DNA from 4 places in the Rahnella sp. CFA14(1/10) genome. Region 2 is predicted to be linked to each of the others. Evidence: predicted binding sites of a transcription regulator. Region 2 holds the regulator's gene; each other region holds the start of a gene.

Region 1 (3,518 bases), 230 kb from region 2:
TTTGAGCGCATCCGATGTACGCTATAACGCACAACAGCATACCGCCAGCAAGCGGTAACCAGAAGGAATTTCACCTATGGCCTCGCGTTTCAGTCCGCAGGATTTGACATTTTCGGCGGTAATCGCCGGATTTGTTGCGGTTTTAGTCGGTTATACCAGCTCCGCAGCGATTATCTTTCAGGCAGCGGAAGCGGCAGGGGCCAGCGCGGGACAAATTGGCGGCTGGCTGAGTATGCTGGGTCTGGGCATGGGGGTCACCAGCATCGGGCTATCACTGTATTACCGCACACCGGTGGTGACGGCCTGGTCGACACCCGGCGCGGCGCTGCTGGTCACCAGCCTGCCCGGCACCTCACTTAACGAAGCCATTGGCGTATTTGTCTTTGCCACCGGGCTGATCCTGCTGTGCGGCGTGACCGGCTTATTCGCCCGACTGATGCATTACATCCCGCAGGCGCTGTCAGCGGCGATGCTCGGCGGCATTCTGCTGCGCTTCGGGCTGGACGCCTTTACCTCACTGCAAAGCAATTTCGCCCTTGCAGGCACCATGTGTCTGGTGTATCTGCTGGCAAAGCGCGCCCTGCCGCGCTATGCGGTGGTGCTCGCACTGGCCGCCGGGCTGATCGTCGCCGGATTACAGGGTGATATTGCGCTGCACGGCCAGACGCTGACCTTCGCCGCACCGGCGTTTGTGATGCCGCATTTCACGCTTTCCTCAATTATCGGCATCGGCATTCCGTTTTTTGTGGTGACCATGGCCTCACAGAATGCGCCGGGCATCGCCACACTGAAAGCGCACGGCTATCATCTGCCTGTTTCGCCCCTGATTTCCTGGACGGCGCTGACTGCGTTAGTTTTAGCGCCGTTCGGCGGTTTTACCATCTGTATCGCCGCCATTACCGCCGCGATTTGTATGGGCGAGGACATTCATCCCGATCCTAAAAAACGCTATATGGCGGCCGTCTCGGCTGGCGTTTTCTATCTGATTGCGGGCGTGTTTGGCGGCTCCATCGGCATGGTCTTTACCGCCCTGCCACAGGCGCTGATCCACACCATCGCCGGGCTGGCGTTGCTCGGCACCATTGCAGGCAGCCTGTACCGCGCGCTGGAAAACGAGCGTCAGCGCGACGCGGCAATCATTACGTTTCTGATCACGGCTTCCGGTGTCACGCTGCTGGGTGTCGGTTCGGCATTCTGGGGTCTGGCGGGCGGTGTGATAACTCATCTGATCCTCAGCATGCCGGCGCGAAATCGTGATAAATCCGCCGGGAAAAGTTGAGTCCGTTCAAGTTATGGGTAACAGGTTTTCGTAACACGGCACAAGGTGACGTCGATCACATTTTCTGACCGGTAAACCCTCTTTACTGGGCGCAATCAGGCCCTTTAAAGAGCGAGAATCCCATGACTATTGCCACACAATCCTGCGTCGTGACCGGGAAAAAAGACGTCTCGGTGATCCACCAGACCCTCAGCTATACCGGCCAGGGCACGCTGGTGAAAATCACCCGCGGCGGCATCTGCGGTTCGGATCTGCATTATTACGAACACGGCGCTGTCGGTGATTTCAGAGTGCGCGAGGCGATGGTACTTGGCCATGAAGTGGTCGGTGTGGTGGATAAATCGGATAACCCGCGTTTGCAGCCCGGTCAGAAAGTGGCGCTGAACCCGAGTAAGCCGTGCAAAGCCTGCAAGTATTGTCTGTCCGGTGACGAAAACCAGTGCACCACCATGAAATTTTTCGGCAGCGCGATGTATTTCCCGCACATCAACGGCGCGTTCACGCAGTATAAAATCGTCGACAGCGACCAGTGCATTCCTTACGACAATCAGGTCAGTGACCGCCTGATGGTGTTCGCAGAACCGCTGGCCGTCGCCATTCATGCCGTAAACCAGGCGGGCGATATTCATGGTAAAACCGTGTTTGTTTCCGGCGTAGGTCCGATTGGCTGCTTAATCGTGCTGGCAGCAAAAGCCAAAGGCGCGGCGCAAATCGTGGTGACCGACCCGAGCGAACGTTGCCGTACGCTGGCACTGGCAGTTGGCGCAAATAAAGCACTGGACGCTGCACAAGGTGATTTCAGCGAATATCAGGCAGAGAAAGGCTTTTTCGATGTCTCCTTCGATGCCTCCGGCCATCCGTCTTCCATCCGCCGTTGTCTGGAAGTGACCCGCGCACGCGGCACCCTGGTGCAGGTTGGCATGGGGCCGGTAGTGAATGAATTCCCGCTGATGTCGCTGATTGCCAAAGAAATTAACTGGGTCGGCAGTTTCCGTTTCACAGAGGAATTCAATACCGCCGTCGAATGGCTGGCGAATAGAACCGTCGATCCGATGCCATTGCTGTCAGCAGAATTCCCGCAGGAAAGTCTGGTGGAAGCGCTGGAATACGCCCTGGATAAATCCAAAGCGTCAAAAGTGCAGCTGGTCTTCTAGCCCGGTCTGCAATACCAGTCACAATATCAAAACACCGTTTCATTTTATGATGTCCTCTGATTTTTATCCTCAGAGGACATTTGCATTATGGTAAAGGACAAGGCGAAAAAGCAGGTCGCGCTGCTGCTGGCTAACGGATTTGAAGAAGGCGAAGCGGTGATTGTGCTCGATATTCTTGAGCGGCTGGAGATTCAGGTCACCACGCTGGCCTGCCAGGAAAGCCTGACGCTGCGCACGTATCACGGCATTCAGATGCAGGCCAACGAACTGCTGTCCGCGCAGGGCGACCGCTTATTCGATGCTGTGGTAATGCCCGGCGGACCGGAAGGCTCAGTGGCGCTGGCGGCCAGTAAAGCGGTGGTGGAATTTGTCCGACGTCACGACGACGCCGGTAAACTGATCTGCCCGCTGTGCTCCGCTGCCGCGCGTGTGCTGGGCGGGAACGGTCTGCTGAAAGGCCGTCGTTACGTCTGTTCCGGCGATTTATACCAGGACGTGAAAGACGGCGTTTACGTCAATGAGTCCTTTGTGGAAGACGGTAACTTGCTCAGCGGAAAAGGATTAGGGCTGGCGTTTGACTTCGCCTTCCAGCTGGCATACCGCCTGACCGGCGATGCTGAAACCACCAATTTCCAGGCTGATCACATCGATTATCACCACTGGCGCGCCGGCCAGAAGCGTTGATCAAAAAGTTGAACCGGGGCAGATGGCGCAGGTCGTCCGCCCCGGTCAGTATCCTGTCCGTTTTTGGCATTCTTCCCTTTCCAATTCAGGCGCACACTGATTTCACACTCACCAGATGGAGTCCGTAAATGACCCAAAGCGCCCTGTTAAATATCGACGTTCAGCGTTCATTTGAACAAAAAGACTTCTGGCAACAGGATGATTTACCGGCTTTCAGCGAAGCCCTCAACGGCCTGATCGATGGCTGTCAGACCCGCAATGTACCGGTTATCGATGTATTTCACGTCAACCCTGATGGCGACTTTTCGCTGGCCTCCGGTCTGGTCACACCAATGACTTTTCTCACACACCGGCCGCAGCATGTTGTGCATAAACATGTCCACAATGCCCTGACCGAATCC
Region 2 (3,518 bases):
TCAGCTGAAAAGCGGTGATATTGTGCTGGTATGGTCAGAGTTGCATGAAACGCTGAATATTATGCCACGCGGTCAGTTCCGCGCCGGGCAGGAAGAAGTGCCGCAGGACGGGTAGAGCCGCTCGAAAGCAGGTTGTGACAACCTGTCACTTCGCGAATAAATATGGTAACAATAGGCTTAATTATGCGCAGCACGGCACTACATTTTCAACCACAGAAAAGACCGCGTCACGCCAGCCTGTATCCCCTTTCTGGAGAAAAGCATTTATGTCAGCCAAACATCCTGTTATTGCCGTTACCGGTTCGAGCGGTGCAGGCACCACGACCACCAGCGTGGCGTTTCGTAAAATATTTCAACAGCTTGGCTTACGCGCTGCGGAGCTGGAAGGCGACAGTTTTCACCATTTCACCCGTCCTGAAATGGATGCGGCGATCCGTAAGGCACGCGATCTCGGGCGCCACATCAGTTATTTCGGGCCGGAAGCCAATGACTTTGGTTTGCTGGAAAAAAGCTTTATCGAATATGGCAAAACCGGCACCGGCCGTTCACGTAAGTATTTGCATACTTATGACGAAGCGGTTCCCTATAATCAGGTGCCGGGCACGTTTACGCCATGGCAGGCGTTGCCGGAACCAACGGATATCTTATTCTATGAAGGCCTGCACGGCGGTGTAGTGACAGACAAAATTGATGTCGCCGCCCAGGTCGATTTGCTGGTCGGCGTTGTGCCTATCGTTAACCTGGAGTGGATCCAGAAACTGGTGCGCGATACCGGGGAGCGTGGCCATTCACGTGAAGCAGTGATGGATTCCGTCGTGCGTTCGATGGATGATTATATCAGCTACATTACGCCGCAGTTTTCCCGCACCCACATCAACTTCCAGCGTGTGCCGACTATCGACACCTCAAACCCGTTCGCAGCAAAAGCCATTCCGTCACTGGATGAAAGCTTTGTGGTGATCCATTTCCAGGGACTGGACGACATCGATTTCCCCTATCTGCTGGCAATGTTGCAGGGGTCATTTATCTCGCACATCAAAACGCTGGTGGTACCAGGTGGGAAAATGGGGCTGGCAATGGAGCTGATCATGGCGCCACTGGTGCAGCGCCTGATGGAAGGTAAGAAAATCGAGTAAACTTTATTCCGCTGCAATCACTTCAAAGCTGTGGGTGATGGTGGCCGCTTTACCCAACATCAGAGACACTGAACAGTATTTTTCGGCAGAAAGGCTGACCGCACGTTCAACAATCTTATCGGTCAGATCCTTACCGGTGACGATAAAATGCAGATTGATATGCGTGAACAGACGCGGCGCTTCTTCGCGGCGTTGTGAAGTCAGCTTCACTTCACAATCACGCACGTCATTACGGCCTTTCTGTAAAATAGATACCACGTCAATTGCACTGCAGCCGCCTGCGGACATCAGTAACATTTCCATCGGGCTTGGGGCTTTATCGCCCGCGTTACCATCCATTGAAATCTGATGACCCGACGCTGACTCACCTAAAAAGGTCAGCCCTTCAACCCATTTGACACGTGCGTGCATGAACTATTCTCCCGGTGAATAAACTTTTAGAAATCTGCTCTCAGAGTACCCTTTAGACCAAAATCTGGCAACGTAACCCGATCGCCATCATGCTGAAGCGAGACAACAGAAGACAGCATCTCAAACCTGTGCTACAAACAAAGCCGAAACATACTTTCCAGTAAATTGCGGTGACGGTTTTTGCGGTTTAAGAACAGAACCCACGGTGTTAACAGCAATAAACAGGCTGTTGCACTCCGACATCCGCTTGCAGCATTTCTGGGGAGTTATATGCTGAAAGGGCGCTTTGGATTTGAAGTGCCATACAGGGAACTCTGAGCCCTGTGATTTTGGGCAGCGATAACAACAGAGGATAATAGCTAATGGTTCTCGGCAAGCCACAAACAGACCCGACTCTTGAATGGTTCCTGTCTCACTGTCATATACATAAGTATCCTTCTAAAAGTACGCTGATTCACCAGGGTGAAAAAGCCGAAACGCTTTACTACATCGTGAAAGGGTCAGTTGCTGTCCTGATTAAAGATGAAGAAGGCAAGGAAATGATACTGTCCTACCTTAACCAAGGTGACTTCATCGGTGAGCTGGGACTCTTCGAAGAAGGTCAGGAACGTAGTGCCTGGGTACGTGCTAAAACTGCCTGTGAAGTGGCTGAAATTTCGTATAAAAAGTTCCGCCAGCTGATTCAGGTTAACCCGGATATTCTGATGCGTCTCTCCGCGCAGATGGCCAACCGTCTGCAAGTGACGTCAGAGAAAGTCGGCAACCTTGCCTTCCTCGACGTAACCGGTCGTATCGCTCAAACGTTGCTCAACCTGGCTAAACAGCCTGATGCAATGACCCATCCGGACGGGATGCAAATCAAGATTACCCGTCAGGAAATTGGCCAAATCGTCGGTTGTTCACGTGAAACAGTCGGACGAATCCTCAAAATGCTGGAAGATCAGAGCCTGATCTCCGCACACGGGAAAACGATTGTCGTTTACGGCACACGTTAATCCCTCGAAAATTGGCGCGGCAGAATACTGTCGCGCCTTTTTTATGGGCTAAGCTTTACCCATGACGTTATGGCGAAAACTGTTTTACCATCCTGAAGTGAATTACGCGCTGCGCCAGACGCTGGTGTTGTGCCTGCCTGTTGGCATTTGCTGGCTGTTTGGCAACTTGCAAATGGGTCTGCTGTTTTCCCTCTGCCCGGCCTGCTGTAACATCGCCGGTCTGGATACCCCGCACAAACGCTTTTTCAAACGTCTGATCGTCGGCGGTTCACTGTTTGCCGTGAGCAGCATTCTGCTGCAACTGATGCTGGAAAACTGGCACGTTCCGCTGCCGCTGATCATGCTATCGCTGGCGTTATTGCTCGGCGTTACCGGTGAAATCAGCCCGTTACATGCGCGCCTGTTACCCGGCGCGCTGGTAGCCACTATTTTCACACTGAGTATGGTCGGCGTGCGCCCGATGTGGCAGGCACCGGTGCTGTTCGCAGCAGGCACAGCCTGGTACGGGGTGTTTAACTGGGTGTGGTTTCGTATTTCGCAAGAACAGCCTATGCGCGAAACGCTCAGCCAGCTTTATCTGCAACTCGCGGATTATTTCGAGGCCAAGTACAGTCTGCTGACGCAACATACCGATCCCGAGACGGCGTTGCCGCCATTACTTACCCGTCAGCAGCAGGTTATCGACCTGATTGCCCTGCTTTATCAGCAATTACACATGCTGCCACAACACGGACATCATCATCACCATAAGCGACTGTTTCAGCTTTTTCAGGTTGCTCTCGATTTGCAGGAGCACATTACCGTCAGCCTGCATCAGCCGGAGGAAGTACAGAAACTGGTTGAGGAAAGCCATGCAGAAGCGGTAATCCGCCGCAATGCGCAGGTGATTTCCACCCGTCTTCGGGTGATTGCCGGCGATATTCTTTATCACCGTTTATCTGAGCGCTTTACCATGGCCAATGAGCTGGCTGCGCTG
Region 3 (3,518 bases), 340 kb from region 2:
ACCACGGCAATCAACACCAGCAGCGCAATCAGAGACTTTTGCTCCAGCAACCACTCTTTACTGATCCAGCGCTTTTTGGCTGGCAATGTCTGAGAACTCATATCTGATTACTCCTGCGTCACGCCGTATTGCTTGCCGACAGCAGCTGCCATCAACACTTCTTGCGTAGCCTGTTCTATCGGGAATTCACCGCTTAAATGACCTTCATGCATCACCAAAACCCGGTCACTCATGCCAATCACTTCCGGCATTTCTGAGGAAACCAAAATGATGCTCAGCCCTTCGCGCTTGAACTGGTTTATAAGCTGGTAAATTTCTTTTTTAGCACCAACGTCAACGCCGCGCGTCGGTTCGTCGAGGATCAGAACTTTCGGCCGCGTCATTAATCCACGGGCAATCGCCACTTTTTGTTGATTACCGCCGGACAGCAGGCCGATGGTCTGCATCATTGACGGTGTTTTGATATTGAAAAGGCGGATGAAATCGCCGACAGCCTGCTGTTCGTCGGCATGCTTAAGGCGCCCGCCGGTGTGACTGAAATAGCGCAACGCGGTCAGTGACATGTTTTCTTTCACAGACATACCGAGCACCAAACCATCGCGCTTACGGTCTTCAGAAATGTAAACAATACCGTTTGCCAACCCGTCTTGCGGAGAGTGAGTCACCACTTCGCGGCCATCTAGCGCCACATAACCACTTTTACGCGGTAGCGCGCCGTAGAGAATTTTCATCAGTTCGGTACGGCCGGCACCCATCAAACCGGAAACCCCCAGGATTTCGCCGCTGTACAGATCAAAGCTGATGTTGTTCACTCCCGGTCCGCTGATATCACGCACCTGCAGGCGCAGCGCACCGCGTTCATGATTAATACGCGGGTATTGTTCCTCCAGACGGCGACCCACCATCATTTCAATCAACGTGTCTTCTTCCAGTTCGCTGACCGGACGCTCTGCAATGAACTGCCCGTCACGAAATACCGTCACGTCGTCGCAGATTTCGAAGATTTCTTTCATGCGGTGTGAGATATACACCACGCCACAGCCGGCAGCTTTCAGTTCGCGTATAACGCTAAATAAAGAAGCGGTTTCAGTATCGGTCAGGGCATCGGTCGGCTCATCCATGATGATGACTTTGGATTCAAAGCTAAGCACCTTAGCTATTTCGACCATTTGCTGGTCGCCGATGGATAAATCCCCCACCAGCCGGTCACTTTTGTAACGCAGATTCAGGCGCGCCAGCAGTTTATCGGCTTCGGCATACATCTTCTTCCAGTTGATACGGCCAAAACCGTTTACAAACTCACGGCCAAGGAAGATGTTTTCAGCAATAGTCAGTTGAGGGATCAGATTTAATTCCTGATGGATAATCCCGATCCCGGCTTCCTGCGATGCTTTCGGACCGTTGAACGTCGCTTCCTTACCCAGAAAACGTACTGAGCCGGCATCTTTTTGATAGATGCCGGTCAGCACTTTCATCATGGTGGACTTGCCCGCGCCGTTTTCCCCCACCAACGCCATCACTCGTCCCGGATAGACGCTGAGCGCCGCGCCGGAAAGGGCTTTCACGCCGGGAAAGGCTTTATCAATGCCTGTCAGTTGCAGCAAAGGTTGCATAAAAGCCTCAGAAGGTTACGCCGGCACACAGAATAATGTTCGCATAAGGCGAACATTCCCCGCTGCGGATCACAGCCCGACTTTTTTCGCTTTGCGCTTTGAATGCCTCATGGCTGACGTAATCCAAAGCAATGGTGTTTCCCTGGTGTTGTTCGAGTTGTGTCAATTGGGCGAGCAACGCTTCATGGAGTTGAGGATTTTTAGTCTGGATTTCCTCGGCGAGGATAGCCCGCTCAACCTGCATCTCGTGTGTCACTACCTCTAAGACTTGTAAAAAGGTGGGGACTCCCTGGGTTAATGCCAGATCGATGCGTTGGCAAGCTGCTGGCACCGGAAGACCGGCATCGCCAATAACCAGCTGATCGGTGTGGCCTAACCGGGCAATAACATGTGAGATTTCGGCATTTAACAGCGGTGACTTCTTCATTGTGAACTCCTACAGCGAAACGTTTCGCTCATTGAAGAGTTTATAAAGATTAGCGGACATGGCAACGAGCTAGTGATGGAATTGTGATCAGCGTCGAAACGTTTCGCTGACTGATTCGGAAACAACGTGGAAATTTGAGTTATCGTTTAAGAAAGGCAGGAGCAGAAATAAAACAGGGTACCCGAAGGTACCCTTTGAGCGGCAGAAATGGGGATCAGATTTCCACCTGCGTGCCGAGTTCGATCACCCGGTTAGGCGGAATTTCAAACTGATCGGGCGCACGCAGGGCATTGCGGCTGAGCGCCATAAAGAGTTTCCCACGGAAGTACAGATACCACGGGCGCTTGGTCAGGATCAGCGATTCATGCGACATGAAGAATGACGTTTCCATCATCCGGCACGGTAATCCTTCCAGACCACAGCGATGGAATACTTCTTCCACGTTCGGCGTTTCTTTAAACCCGTAACTGGCTACTACACGCCAGAACGTCGGTGACAGCTGCTCGATGGTGACACGCCGGACATTATGCACATAAGGCGCATCTTCCGTGCGCAGCGTCAGCAGAACCACGCGCTCATGCAATACTTTGTTGTGTTTGAGGTTGTGCAGCAATGCAAACGGAATGACGTTGATGGCGCGAGACATATACACAGCCGTTCCCGGAACACGCACCGGCGGAGATTTTTCCAGAGAGGCGATCATCGCCTCCAGGGAATTCCCATGCTCGTTCATACGGCGCATAAGGCGGAAGCGTTCGCTCTTCCAGGTGGTCATCACGATGAACATGCACAAACCCAGCGTCAGTGGCAACCAGCCACCGGAGAACAGTTTGGTGGCATTCGCCGCGAACAGCGGGATATCCATAAACAGCAGACCGATCAGTAAAAGTCCGACCAGGAAGGGTTTCCAGTGCCAGTTTTTAAGCGCAACCGTACAGGAAAGTATGCTGGTCAGCACCATCGTACCGGTCACGGCAATACCATAAGCCGCCGCCAGATTGCTCGAATGCTCGAAGCTGGCGATAACAATAACCACCGCAAAATAAAGCAGCCAGTTGATAGCCGGAATGTAAATCTGGCCTGCTTCCATTTCTGACGTATGGATAATGCGCATTGGCGGTAAATAGCCCAAACGTACAGCCTGGCGGGTCAGGGAAAACACGCCCGAAATAACTGCCTGGGAGGCGATAATGGTCGCGAGTGTTGCCAGAATCAGTAACGGGATTAATGCCCAGTCAGGCGCCAGCAGGAAGAACGGGTTCTTAATCGATTCCGGTTTTTTCAGCAATAATGCGCCCTGACCGAAATAGTTCAGCACCAGAGAAGGCAGTACCACGGTGAACCAGGCCAGACGGATAGGGAATTTCCCGAAGTGGCCCATATCGGCATATAACGCTTCAACACCGGTAATCGACAGAACCACTGCACCGAGCGCCAGGAAGGAGAACGACTTATGCTCGATAAAGAAGTTAACTGCC
Region 4 (3,518 bases), on a different contig from region 2:
TGACTTTCTTCATCGCTTCGCTGATGCGGGAAATAAATTCGTCATACACCCCTTCCTGCACGTAAACGCGTTCCGCGCAGTTACACACCTGCCCGGTATTGATGACGCGCGAACTGACGATGGCTTTCACCGCCAGATCCAAGTCTGCGTCATTCATTACGATAGCCGGGGCTTTGCCGCCCAGTTCCAGCGAGACTTTGGTGACATTCTGCGCCGCTGCGGTCATGGTGGCGATGCCTGCTGCTACGCTGCCGGTCAGGCTGACCATGCCGACTTTCGGATTCGCCGCCAGTTCCTGCCCGACTGTCGGACCGTAGCCGGTGACAATATTCAGTACACCTTTTGGCAGACCAATTTTGTGAATAATTTCCGCGAAGATCACCGCATTGTTTGGCGTGATTTCACTCGGTTTGATCACGATGGTGTTACCCGTGATCAGCGCCGGTGCTGCTTTACGGGCGATCAGGAAGAACGGGAAGTTCCACGGCAAAATACCGGTGGTCACGCCGATGGCTTTGCGGAACACAAAGATGTTTTCATTTGGCCGGTCGCTCTGAATGATTTCCCCTTCATAGCGACGGGCCCATTCCGCCATGTAGTCAAGATAATCGGCGGTGAACAGCACTTCGGTTTGCGCCAGGCCGTAGGTTTTACCGCCCTCCGCAATAATGGTTTCAGTCAGTTCGGCTTCGCGCTCACGGATACCGTCGGCGATTTTATGCAGCCACACGCCGCGTTCTACTGCAGGCAAGGCTTCCCAGCCCGGTTGCGCCGCTTCGGCCGCATCAATGGCTTTTTTAGCATCTTCAGCCGACCCTTCGGGGATCTGCGAAATCACGTGTTCTGTCGCCGGATTCACAACGTCAATCCATTTACCGCCCGTGTTTTCGACGAACTCGCCGTTGATGTACATACGTTTCTGAACTGTGCTCATGTAGCGTCTCCAAATACGGATAGAGGTGATGAACGAATTGTTAATAAAAAAGCTCTTTTTTGTGAAGTTTTAACAGCCTGTTCTATCCGGGGAGTCATTACCTTTCCGTGGTTGCCATTTAATTTTGAGAAATGGCAAAAATGTCATGGTCGGACTGACTGACATAACATTTTTGCAAATTACGGGGCTACTGGCGCACACTTCGGGGGGCATAACCAAATTCGCGTTTAAACAATGTGGAGAAATAATTGCTATCACAGAAACCGCAGTTGTGCGCAATCTCGGTTATCGGGCTGTCGCTGAAACGCAGCATGTTACGCGCATTGAGCAGACGCAGGCGGTTGAGGTAATTGAGCGGTGTGCAGCCGGTTTGCTGTTTCATCTGGCGATGCAAGGTGCGCAGCGACATTGAGAACCGCGCAGCCAGTTCAGGCCAGTCGACGTCCTCGTTGTAATGCTCATTCAACCAGTCCAGCAGATTGTTCAGATCACCGCCCTGCCCGCGATAACCCACCTCACGGCTGCCTTTGCGCAGTAACAATAACAGCTGCATAAAATATAATTCCTGCTGCGCCTGCGATTGCGGAGATTGCATAGCAGGGGATCGCGCCAGCAAATCAATCAGCATTTTAGCCTGGATTATCTGATTCGGACTGATGCGCCAGTGCGCAGGATAGACCCCGTCCACTTCCTGCGGCAGTAAATCACCGACGCCGTTGAGAAAACGAAACGCATTCGGGCTGCGATACAGCACGTTGGTCAGATGCAGGTGGTCGGTATCTTCATAGAGATGATGGTCGCAGTGGCGTACAAAACACACACTGCCCGAACTCAGGATCAGCGGCTGATCATTAAAAACGTGCGTGCCGGTGCCATGCTCAACCAGCACAATTTCATTGAAATCCTGATGATGATGTTCAGGAAAGGTTTCCTGCGGATAACGGGGTTCAATAGCGACCGGGAAATCTCCTGAGAGAAAATACTCACTACTGCGTAACACGGTCATTTCCGACTCCTTATTAACATTATCGTAATATCTTAGTCGGCGCCGGAGTGTCCATCGGGTTGAAACTGTGATCCGCCAGCCGCTTTTGAACAAAACATTCCCTTCCTTATTAAATCCTTTGCAATCCGGCACCCTGCGTAGCTTTATGCCCAATTTCAGTGCGGTTTTCTAAGACCGGTAATGTGTGTTTTTCTGACCGTTTGGCATGACCGAAACAAGATTGTTATCAAATTGTGAGGTTGTTCGCTTAAACCTTTGCATCTTTGCCATAGTTCGCGCTGAACTGGCACTCGCGGAAAGGTGAGCCTGTCAGCAACCTCCTAGAGTCGTGATCATGCGCCTGGCGCGTCGGCAATTTTTTAGTCGTTAAACTTTATGCGGAGTACAAACAATGAAATTAAAACACGTACTGAGCCTCACCCTGATGGCGGGCAGTATTCTGCTGGCAGGCGCGGCATCGGCAGAAGTGAAAATTGCACTGGTGGCAAAGTCGCTGGGCAACGGTTTTTTTGAAGCAGCAAACGTCGGCGCTCAGCAGGCTGCCAAAGAACTGGGTGATGTAAAAGTAATCTATACCGGCCCGACAACGACCACCGCCGAAGCGCAAATCGAAGTGCTAAATGGCCTGATTGCGCAGGGCGTCGACGCCATCGCCGTCTCGGCCAATGACCCCGATGCACTGGTGCCGGTGCTGAAAAAAGCCATGCAGCGCGGCATTAAAGTGGTGTCCTGGGATTCCGGTGTCGCCAAAGATGGCCGCCAGATCCATCTCAATCCCTCCAACAATGCATTGATTGGTGAAACCAACGTCAAACTGGCTGCCGACGCGCTGAAAGCGCTGAATGTGGAGAAAGGTGATGTCGCGATCCTGAGCGCAACCCCTACCTCCACCAACCAGAATCTGTGGATTGCGGAAATGAAAAAAGTGCTGCCGAAATACCCTTCGGTGAATCTGGTGACCGTCGCTTATGGTGATGATTTGTCAGATAAAAGCTACCGCGAAACCATTGGTCTGTTGAAATCCTATCCGGATCTGAAAGTGATTATTTCCCCTTCATCCGTGGGTATCGTGGCAGCGGCGCAGGCGGTCAAAGATCAGGGCAAAATCGGTAAGGTTTACGTAACAGGACTCGGGCTGCCGTCTGAAATGGCAGGCGCAGTGAAATCCGGTGCAACGAAAAGTTTTGCCATCTGGAACCCGATAGATCTGGGTTACGCCGCCACCTATCTGGCTGATGATTTGGTGAAAGGCACCGCCACTAAGACGGAAGCCAGCATGGGCCGTTTAGGTAAAGTGAAACTTGATGCAGACGGCAGCGGTGCTATGGCTGAACCCTTTGTCTACGACGCCAGTAATATCGATAAATTCTCTAAAATCTTCTGATCCTGAACGCGGCTGGCCGGATTACCGGTCAGCCGTTTTGTTGTACTTAGTCAGACTGGGGAAACAACATGAGTGATTCAGCGACACCGCTGTTGTCATTGCAGGGCATCAGCAAAGTCTTTCCGGGTGTCAGGGCGTTAAATAACGTTCACGTGGATTTGTATCCGGGTAAAGTAACCGCCCTGATTGGCGAA

The links. The regulator CRP, encoded in region 2, controls carbon source genes, mostly activating them, when cyclic AMP is high. The targets are predictions, from matches to a motif close to ATGTGANNNNNNTCACAT.
Region 1: a site for CRP is predicted at 1,323-1,340, ahead of idnD (L-idonate 5-dehydrogenase). Genes of this name have one in related genera too.
Region 3: a site for CRP is predicted at 2,122-2,139, ahead of rbsD (D-ribose pyranase). Genes of this name have one in related genera too.
Region 4: a site for CRP is predicted at 2,172-2,189, ahead of rhaS (rhamnose ABC transporter substrate-binding protein). Genes of this name have one in related genera too.

What each region holds. Positions count from the first base shown of each region.
Region 1 is NZ_SEWS01000006.1:243,200-246,717, forward strand. It holds gene EVX52_RS14070 (benzoate/H(+) symporter BenE family transporter) at 77-1,279, shown strand; gene idnD (L-idonate 5-dehydrogenase) at 1,402-2,433, shown strand; gene EVX52_RS14080 (DJ-1/PfpI family protein) at 2,521-3,117, shown strand; partial or broken gene EVX52_RS14085 (isochorismatase family protein) at 3,246-3,518, shown strand, end outside.
Region 2 is NZ_SEWS01000006.1:14,478-17,995, forward strand. It holds gene EVX52_RS13070 (YheU family protein) at 1-115, shown strand, start outside; gene EVX52_RS13075 (phosphoribulokinase) at 267-1,136, shown strand; gene EVX52_RS13080 (OsmC family protein) at 1,140-1,547, opposite strand; gene crp (cAMP-activated global transcriptional regulator CRP) at 1,910-2,542, shown strand; gene EVX52_RS13090 (YccS/YhfK family putative transporter) at 2,604-3,518, shown strand, end outside.
Region 3 is NZ_SEWS01000006.1:352,199-355,716, reverse strand. It holds gene rbsC (ribose ABC transporter permease) at 1-101, opposite strand, end outside; gene rbsA (ribose ABC transporter ATP-binding protein RbsA) at 108-1,613, opposite strand; gene rbsD (D-ribose pyranase) at 1,621-2,040, opposite strand; gene kup (low affinity potassium transporter Kup) at 2,255-3,518, opposite strand, start outside.
Region 4 is NZ_SEWS01000003.1:469,281-472,798, reverse strand. It holds gene aldA (aldehyde dehydrogenase) at 1-934, opposite strand, end outside; gene rhaS (HTH-type transcriptional activator RhaS) at 1,122-1,940, opposite strand; gene rhaS (rhamnose ABC transporter substrate-binding protein) at 2,332-3,324, shown strand; gene EVX52_RS08795 (sugar ABC transporter ATP-binding protein) at 3,393-3,518, shown strand, end outside.